2 regions of the Lysinibacillus fusiformis genome follow, and region 1 is predicted to be linked to the other one. Evidence: riboswitches for the same ligand, from Rfam matches in the RefSeq annotation. Region 1 holds a riboswitch; the other holds the start of a gene.

The links. Region 1 has a riboswitch for lysine ahead of JTI58_RS01890 (aspartate kinase). Riboswitches for the same ligand answer to the same signal wherever they lie in the genome.
Region 2: another riboswitch for lysine. It lies ahead of JTI58_RS20740 (transporter substrate-binding domain-containing protein); the one in region 1 lies ahead of JTI58_RS01890 (aspartate kinase).

The regions. Positions count from the first base shown of each region.
Region 1 is NZ_CP070490.1:375,301-380,461, forward strand. It holds gene sdhA (succinate dehydrogenase flavoprotein subunit) at 1-283, opposite strand, end outside; gene JTI58_RS01880 (succinate dehydrogenase cytochrome b558 subunit) at 350-958, opposite strand; gene JTI58_RS01885 (YslB family protein) at 1,231-1,665, shown strand; gene JTI58_RS01890 (aspartate kinase) at 1,759-2,985, opposite strand; lysine riboswitch at 3,120-3,298, opposite strand; gene uvrC (excinuclease ABC subunit UvrC) at 3,407-5,161, opposite strand, start outside.
Region 2 is NZ_CP070490.1:4,218,892-4,224,052, reverse strand. It holds gene JTI58_RS20760 (toxic anion resistance protein) at 1-510, shown strand, start outside; gene JTI58_RS20755 (DUF6501 family protein) at 559-756, opposite strand; gene JTI58_RS20750 (amino acid ABC transporter ATP-binding protein) at 1,021-1,752, opposite strand; gene JTI58_RS20745 (amino acid ABC transporter permease) at 1,765-2,490, opposite strand; gene JTI58_RS20740 (transporter substrate-binding domain-containing protein) at 2,661-3,518, opposite strand; lysine riboswitch at 3,638-3,824, opposite strand; gene odhB (2-oxoglutarate dehydrogenase complex dihydrolipoyllysine-residue succinyltransferase) at 4,165-5,161, opposite strand, start outside.

The sequences.
Region 1 (5,161 bases):
AGTGGATAATGCCAGGTGCTGCGTCACACATACCTTTTACTGGTGGTTGGTTCGCTAAGAAGTCCCCACCATATACTGTATCATCAAAGTGAATCCATGGAGAATCCCCTTCACCTTTTGTATTTACCGCACCATTAATTCCGCCTTGCGCACAAACAGAGTGTGAGCGTTTTACAGGAACTAATGAGAATAAATCAACTTCAGTACCAACTTCAGCTGCTTTAATCGTTGCCATCAGACCGGCAAGACCACCGCCGACAACAATTATTTTGCTTTTCGCCATGATTATTTCTCACTCCTCTTAAAAAATTGCAATGATTGCATGTGCTCTATCGTAGCTTCTATTGAATTATACGAAAGCTAAAATAGCTGCCACACCAACTACACTTAGAATTACGAAAATAATGTTTGTTACGTAAGTAGCAATCTTTTGAGACTGAGGAGATTGTGTAATACCCCAGCTTACTAGGAATGCCCATAAACCGTTAGATAAGTGGAAAGTTGCTGATAAAATACCAACAATGTAGAATCCAAGCATGAATGGATTAGCAACGATATTCGCCATCATGTCGTAATCAACGTGTGTGCCAAGTGCTTTTTGAATACGAGTTTGGAAAATATGCCATGCGATGAATATCACTAAGAATACACCAGTAAAACGTTGTAAAGAGAACATCCAGTTACGGTACGTGCTGAAACGTCCTGTGTTTGGTGTAGCAGTGAATGCAATGTAGACACCATAGAATGCGTGGAACATTAATGGAATATAGATGACAATCCATTCAACTAGGATAAGGAATGGAATCTTTTCCATTACTGCGGTAGCATCGTTGTAACTTTCTGCCCCGCCTGTTGCTGTAAAGTTAATGAACAGGTGCATCGTTAAAAACAGACCTACTGGAATGATCCCAAGTAGAGAATGTAAGCGACGCCATAAAAACTCTCGATCTTTCGACAAGACTGTTACCCCCCTTAGTACTTAAAATAGCACAACAAAAGAAGTCATCATTTTGTAAATGATACTTCATTGACTGTGTATTTCATCATGGTACAATATTATGACATGTTTATTGTACTCTCAAGAGCTACGAGCGTCAAGGCAACTCGGAGTTTTTCATAGAGCTTATTAAAGAACTAATCTAGTACATGATGCGTCGTTTTTTCTCGAAAAATCTATCATTACTTTATTACCGTTAAATTTTAAGAAAATTCTAAGAAAGAAGGATAACAATGTTAAACACTCCATCTCCTACAATCTCATCATTTGGCTATGAGATCATTCGTGATCATATTCTATCTTCTATACTCGGTAAACATGAAGATGATGTCCTTTATTGGGCAGGTAAAGAGCTTGCTCGCAAGTTCCCATGTAAAAGTCAAGATGAACTTATCGCATTTTTCGCAGATGCCTGCTGGGGTACATTAGAGCTTATGAAGGAATCAAAGGATGGACGCATTTTCCAGTTGACAAACGACCCTGAAATTCTGCAAATTAAACAACGTAGCTTTAAACTTGAAGCAGGATTTATAGCAGAGCAAATTCAACTAGCTAAAGGCTACCTTACAGAATGCTATAATGAAAAGCGAGAAAAGCAACAATACGTCATGTTTACAGTCAAATGGGACGTCAAAGAACGTATTATGAATACCATTCCCTCAGAGTAATAAAAAGGATTGTCTCCCCCTAACGGGATGACAATCCTTCTTTTTTCTTCCTTTAATTTCGGACAATTACATAAAATGCTGTTTCTTCTATTATTATATGTAAAGTGCTTGCTCTAAATTAAACTCATCATGCAGTGCATTAGCTGCTTGGATCATATCATCCTGTGGTACAACAACAGAAACTTTTATTTCAGAAGTACTCACCATTTTCACAGGGATATTTTCACGACGCAACCGATCAAACATACGAGCAGCAACACCTGGATTAGAGGCCATGCCTGAACCAATAATGGAAACTTTCGCTAACCCTATTTCGAAGTCTGCAAAACTAAATCCGAGTGATAATTTACTATCTTCTAGAACACGTAATGCTTCTGCAAATTCCTCTTTTAAAATGGAAAACGAAACAGTTGGTTTCAGCCCATCAATAATGGCTTGAACAATAATATCTACATTAATGCGGTTCTCAGCAAGAATAGTAAATATATCTGCTAATGAAGCATTAGATAAAGCATCATACCCTACTGTTAAACGAATAATATCTGATTCAAAGGCCACGCCACGAACAACTAAGTTTTTTTCCATTTCCACTTCCTCCTTCAATAAAGTGCCTACTGACTCTACTAAACTTGAGCGTATGATAACAGGCATTTGAAATTTCTTTGCTAACTCCACCGCACGTGGATGTATGACATGAGATCCTAAATGAGATAATTCTAACATTTCATCATAGGAAATTTCCTGTAGCTTTTGGGCATGTGTCACATAACATGGATCTGCTGTATAAACACCGTCCACATTTGTATACATATCAGCTCGCTCCGCTTCCAATGCGATGGCAAGCGCTACAGCTGCCGTTTCAGCTCCACCTTTCCCAAGCATGGTGATATTGTGATCTTCGTCAACCCCTTGTTCCCCAGCAATGACTACAATTTGCCCCTGTGCAAAGTGTTCTTCGATTCGACTAACATCAATATAGTCGATACGCGCATGCTGATACATACCATCCGTATGAATACCTGCCTGCCATCCAGTCAGAGACACAGCCTCATAGCCTGCTTCCTGTAAGGCAATGGCAAATAAAGCACTAGATAATTGAGAGCCTGTAGACAAAACTGCATCTAATTCTCGTTTTGACGCATCGTCAGTTAGTTGATGTACCATCATTTTCATTTCTTTGGCAGTATGTCCCATTGCTGCAACAACTACCACTACATCAAATCCTCTGTCCTTTTCAGCAATCGCTTTCCGAGCTGCCTGTTGGATTTGTTCAGTAGAAGCTAATGCAGCTCCTCCAAACTTCATCACAATTTTAGCCATTTCTTTCATTCTCCCTTCCAGTCCATGTATTTCACCTAATTACAGGAGACAAAACCGTTTCTAGAAAAACTAAAAGGCAGCCTCCACATAACGTGAAAGCTGCCTATAACATGTACAATAATCGTAACTTGCGCATGTGTGATAGCTCTCCGAAACGTTTAGAATCGACAGTCTTACATTTCTTAAATGCAAAACCAGTACAGCAATGGAAACAACAACGCTGGACTTCGGCAAGCTCCCCTTTCACACAATATCTCTGGACTTGTCCATCCTCCATTGTGTTACTCTTGAATCTTGCACCTCTATCATCACCTTAAAGTGAATGTATTCAATTCATTAAGCCTTAGCGTAAATAAGCTAGTCACGCCAGTTAGCTCTCCATAACATTAAAAACAATGTTATTTATAACCATAGCACATGCCTATTCCTTTGACAATGATTCTTGCTGAAAATAGCTAAAAATTTGGCTTGCTAAATTAGCGGGCATCCCTGCCTCCTGTAAAGTTAGCTCGCTCGCCTCTCGAATTTTTTTGACTGATCCGAAATATTTAAGCAACTGTTGCTTACGTTTTGGTCCTACCCCTTCAATATGATCTAATACAGATTGAATGGCATGCTTCTCATGCTGTTGACGCAAGAAGGTAATAGCAAAGCGGTGGACTTCGTCTTGAATTCGTTGTAATAAATAGAAGCCATCACTTGTACGTTTTAAGGCAATCACCTCTGGCGGATCACCAAACAATAGCTGAGATGTATTATGCTTGTCATCCTTGGCTAAACCAGCAATCGGTATGACAAGACCAAGCTCATCTTCTAGTACTTCACGGGCTACTTCCATTTGCCCCTTACCACCATCAATTAACACTAAATCTGGTAATGGTAGACCTTCCTTTAAAACACGTATATATCGACGACGTATAACCTCCTGCATTGCACCGTAATCATCATGCTTGGCTGCTGTACGCGTTTTATATTTTCGGTATTCCTTTTTTGCAGGCTTCCCATCAATGAAAACAACCATGGCAGATACTGCATCCGTTCCATGCATATGACTATTATCAAAAGCCTCAATTCGTAAAGGTGCACTAATACCCATTGCTTCACCTAGTGCCTCACAAGCACCAATCGTACGTTCTTCCTGACGTTCTATTAGCTGGAATTTAGCTGCCACAGCAATTTCGGCATTTTTGGTTGCTAATTCAACCAGTTCCTTCTTTTGTCCTCTTTTTGGTGTAAGGACTTTGATCTCTAATAATTCCGTTAAGATGGCTGCATCAATGGCTTGTGGAATAAAAATTTCTTTTGGCTTAATATGCTCTGGCTTTTCATAAAAGCGCCCAACAAATGTTAAGAATTCTTCCTCTGCATCCTGATAGATCGGGAAAATCGAGACATCACGCTCAATCAGTTTACCTTGGCGCACAAAGAAAACCTGAACACACATCCACCCTTTTTCAACGGCATAGCCAAATACATCGCGATTTGTAGTATCACTTGATACTATTTTTTGTTTCTGCATGACCGTATCAATATGAGCAATTTGATCTCGGAATTCCTTCGCTCTTTCAAATTCTAGGTTTTCAGCGGCTGCAAGCATTTTAACTTCAAGCTCTTTTTTAACTGCCTCCACACCACCATTGAGAAACTTCGTCATATCCTCAATCATCTCTTGATAAACCTGACCATCAATTTCCTTAACACAAGGTGCTAAGCATTGCCCCATGTGATAGTACAAGCAAACCTTGGAGGGTAATTGTACACATTTGCGCAACGGATACAGTCGATCCAATAGTTTTTTCGTTTCGCTCGCTGCATAGGCATTCGGATAAGGACCAAAATATTTAGCCTTATCCTTTTTTACCTTCCGTGTCGTAATCAGACGAGGATGTTTTTCATTCGTAATTTTTAAATATGGATAGGTCTTATCATCCGTTAACATGACATTATATTTTGGATCATGTAACTTGATGAGATTCAGCTCTAAAATAAGTGCTTCAATATTAGATGATGTCACGATATACTCAAAATCTTCTATTTCACCTACAAGTCTTTGAGTTTTTCCTTCATGTGTTCCAGTAAAATAGGAGCGTACACGGTTTTTCAGAACTTTTGCTTTACCGACATAAATGATTGTCCCTTGTCGATCCTTCATCAAATAGCAGCCAGGCTGATCCGG
Region 2 (5,161 bases), 1.2 Mb from region 1:
CAAATGAAGAAGCAGCAAGCCATTGAGGTAGAGTTACCTGCACAAATAACAAGTGTCCAAGCAACCAAGCAGCCACTTGCGATCCAGCAATTAAATGACTTTGCTGCTCAAATTGAAAGACTGGATCAACGTATTTACGATTTACAAGTATCACAGCAAGTCGCCCTGCAAACAGCTCCTCAAATCCGTATGATTCAGCAGGCCAATCAAACGTTAGCAGAAAAAATCGAGTTTTCTATCGTTACCTTGATTCCACTCTGGAAAAACCAACTGGCGATGATGCTGTCCATGCATATGGATCATCATTATGCACGTTTAGAGGAACGATTATCACAGGCCCATGATCGCTTCTCTAGTCCCTCGTTTGAACAGCAAGTTTCGAAATTTAAAGAAACACAGCAAGAGCTGCAAACAGCGATTAAAGATGTATTTGCCCTGCATACGGCAACTGAACAAGAGAAACAACAGCTACAGGATGTGGCGGGTGCTAGCAGCTATCGGCGAGATTAACGAAAAAATGGGTGGCTCAGTAAAAGTTCTGAACCACCCTGTTTGTTTTTATTCAAAATAATCTTTATAGTAGCCACCGACATTACCTGTATTGTCGATGATAAAAATGAACTCTTCTGTTTCATTTTTCACTTCATATTCTTTCCCTACTGTTAATACGTTGGATACTAAGTATTTTGATGCATTTGTATGTTTGCAAGTAACCGTTCGTAATGTTGGCGCATCTTTCCATTTTAAATGTAACATATTCTCTCTACCTCTCTTTACTAGCAAAAGCTAATGTCTATTGCTTATTCTATAATATTTTTGGTCTTTTGTGGAGAAAAAAGAAATACTATACCTATTCTATCCAAAAAAAATGAAAATTTGAGGTGTTATGATGAGTTTTGGTGGTGTTCCGCAATGGTTTTTTATCATTGCTGTAGCATTCGCAATCTGCTTTGTGCTTTATGCAGAATGGAATTCTAGAAAATAAGTGAGTCCAACTGGTTGGACTCACCTTTTTTGTGCTTATTTTAAAGTACGCTTTAAAAATTCCTTCGTACGTTCATGTAATGGATTAACTAACACTTGTGCTGGAGGGCCTTCTTCGACAATTACGCCTTTATCCATAAAGACAACACGATCTGCCACTTCTTTGGCAAATTCCATCTCATGTGTCACGATGAGCATCGTATTGCCCTCATCTGCTAGCTGACGCATCACCTTTAATACCTCACCCACCATTTCTGGGTCTAATGCGGATGTTGGCTCATCAAATAGCATTACATCTGGATTCATCGATAAGGCGCGAGCGATGGCCACACGCTGCTTTTGTCCGCCTGAAAGCTGACGCGGCTTGGCATTCACATATTGATCCATGCCAACGATTTTCAAATATTTAAGCGCCGTTTCTTCTGCTTCTTTTTTCGAACGTTTTAACACTTTGACTTGGCCCACTGTGCAATTACTTATGACGTTGTGGTTGTTAAATAAATTGAACTGCTGGAACACCATGCCTAGATGTGTACGATATTCTTGAATATTGTGCTTTTCATCTAAGATGTCTTCCCCTTTATAAATAATTTGACCGCCACTTGGTGTTTCTAATAAATTAATGCAACGAAGCAGTGTGGATTTACCAGAGCCAGAGGAGCCAATTAAACAAACTACCTCCCCTTTTTCCACTTGGAAATTCACATCTTTTAACACTTGGTTACGTCCAAATGATTTACTTAAATGTTCGATTTTAATGACTGCCATTTGTGCGTCCCCCTATACGGCTTCTTTTTGTTCTTTTTGATAGGCATCAGGTCCATCTAAACGTTTTTCAACGTAAAGAAGAATGCGTGATGCGGTAAATGTCATGATGAAATAAAGAATACATGCAACAAAGAATGATTCGAAATAGCGGAAGTTGTTACCTGAAATTGATTTAGTTTGGAAGAATAATTCCGTTACCCCAATGACATTTAAAACGGCTGTATCTTTAATATTCATAATTAATTGGTTACCAGTCGCTGGTAAGACGTTACGCGCTACTTGTGGTAAGACAACGTGAATCATAATTTGGAAGTGATTCATACCAATTGCTGATGCTGCCTCGTATTGACCATTATCAATCGATACAATACCGCCACGAACAATTTCTGCCATGTATGCCCCTGTATTGAGGGAAACGACTAAAATACCTGCTGTAATAAAGTGCATATCGATACCGAATGCGATATCTAATCCGTAGTAGACAACCATAGCCTGTACAATCATTGGTGTACCACGGAAAAATTCAACATAGCATGTCAGTATAAAATTAATGAGCTTTAAGCTATAAAATTTCACACCTTTTTTACGAACTGGAATCGTATGCATAATTCCGATGAAAAATCCGATAAATGCACCAATAATTGTACTAATACTCGAAATCAGTAACGTATAATACGCACCTCGTAAAAACATTTGCCAGTTGTTTTCAATAATTGAAAGTATCCATTCAAGACTCATGATGTTCCTCCTAACAATGTCATCTTGCTTGCTTATATCTTTTGTGTCCTAGCTCTTTCTACCATTCTATGTTTTGTCACGCTAGGACATTATCATTATGTAGAGAGGTTCTCATTTTGATAATGATGAAATGATCATGCACGGACTAGCAACTAGCCCGTGCCTTGTCATTATTGTGCTGCTGGTTGTTGCGAAATAGCTTCTTCCATAATCGCTTGACGATCGTCTTCCGAAATGCCTTTTAGGACTTCATTGATTTTTTCACGATTTGCGTCGTCCTTACGTAAGCCTACAGCAATTGAAGTATTTGATGGATCTGTATCAAAGCCTTCTTCAAATGCTACATATGTGAACTTATCGTTGGCAGCAGCAGCAGAAATACCCTCTGGACGTTCAGCTACATAGCCATCAATTTTACCTGCTTCTAAAGCCACACGCATTGCTGGGAAGCTTTCCATTGCCGTTTGTTTTTCTACGCCTTTGATTTGATCAATCACTGTGTAGTTTGATGTATTTAATTGTGATGTAATTTTAGCACCTGAGAAATCTTGAATTGATTTTGCATCTTCATATTTACTACCTTTTTTAATAACCATCACAAAATCAGAAGTGTAATAGTTTTCTGTAAAATCAATCGTTTTCTTACGTTCTTCTGTTGGTGACATCCCTGCGATAATCGCATCAATTTTGTTCGATTGTAGCGCTGGCACTAATCCGTCCCACTCCATTTTAACTATGACTAACTCTTTGCCTAAACCTTCAGCGATTTTTTTCGCCATTTGTACATCATAGCCGCCTGCATACTCTGCATTATCCGCTATTTTCACAGCGCCATTCGCATCGTCTTGCTGTGTCCAGTTGAACGGTGGGTAGCCAGCCTCCATTCCAATTCGGAATTCACCGCCGCCTTCTTCTTTGTCAGCTCCAGCATCACCTGAACCGCCCTCTTTTTTGTCACTTGTGCCACATGCAGCTAGCACAATTACCGTCATGATAGAGATCATTACTAACAACCATTTTCTTTTCATGAAAAACTCCCCTTTTCTGTAAAAAAATAAGACAACTGTACTAAAAAAGACCTAAGTATATTGAACTTAGGTCTTACCTTTTATGACAGTTGCCCAAATCCTCACTATAATTTCCATGTTTCCGAGATAGCACAACCTAGTAAATCTGGAAATCCATTTACTAGGACAGTCCTGCACTTATTCACTGCAGACCCAGTATAAAAGTACGAGCTCCTTTTATACTTCGGCGATATTTCCTTCTTCATTGCGTCTTCGCTTGCTTGAACTCTACAATGAACTAATAAATACCGCGCCTCTACCTCACTGGTAAAAATTCGTGAGGTTTGTTTATTTAATTGATATTTAGATACTACTATAAAACTAATATGTTCGTCAAGACAGTTTTAACATTTTTCTGACTAATGACAATATTAGGGTATTGTGCGTTCTCTATCCATTTTAAATCGTTGAGCTTTCATCGATATTTCCGAAAATTACAACAAATTTTTATTAGAGCGCATGTACTCTCTGTGAGAAAAGTTGCGTTTATTTCTTTTGGCTCCTCTAAACGATATAACATTCGTACTCTTTCAAAATAGAATCGGTCAAAACCTTTCGTCATGCACAAAAAAACCCTGCTGAACATTGTTCGCAGGGTTTAATGGCATTATGAATTTAATAATAAATCTTCAGGATTTTCGATCAATTCTTTAACTGTTTTTAAGAATCCTACAGAATCTTTTCCATCGATGATACGGTGATCGTAAGAAAGTGCTACATACATCATTGGACGGATTTGAACTTCACCATTTACGCCAACTGGACGGTTAACAATTGAGTGCATACCTAAAATACCAGCTTGCGTACCGTTCATAATTGGTGTTGACATTAATGAACCGAATACACCACCGTTTGTGATTGTGAATGATCCACCAGCCATGTCATTTAGGCCTAATTTTTTATCACGAGCTTTTGTCGCTAAGTTAGCGATATCTTTTTCGATTTCAGCGAAGTTTTTGCTATTTGCATCGCGTACAACTGGTACGACTAAACCTTCTTCAGTTGATACAGCAATACCGATATCAAAGAAGTTATTTAAATGAATTTCATCGCCAGAGATTTGAGCGTTTACGTATGGATATTTTTTCAGTGCTGCAACAACAGCTTTTGTAAAGAATGACATGAAACCAAGTTTGATGTCGTTTGCTTTCACAAACTCTTCTTGTTTACGTTTACGAAGTGCCATGATGTTTGTCATGTCAATTTCGTTGAATGTTGTTAACATTGCTGTTGATTGTTTCACTTCTAATAAACGTTTTGCAATTGTTTGACGACGACGGCTCATTTTTTCAATTGTTACACGGTCAGAATTAGCTGCTGGTGTGAATACTACTGGGCCACCTGAAGTTGCTACTGATGTAGGTGCTGCTACTGGTGCTACAGCTGGTGCTGTACCATGTGCTGCTACATCTTGTACACGTACGCGTCCTTGTGGATCTACTGGAGATACCGCTGCAAGGTCAATACCTTTTTCACGTGCAAGACGACGTGCTGCTGGCGATGCAACTACACGTTCACCAGAAGTTTCTTCTACTACTGGAGCCGCTGCTACTGGTGCAGGTGCTGCTTGTGGCGCTGCCGGAGCTGGAGCTGCTTCAGTTGGT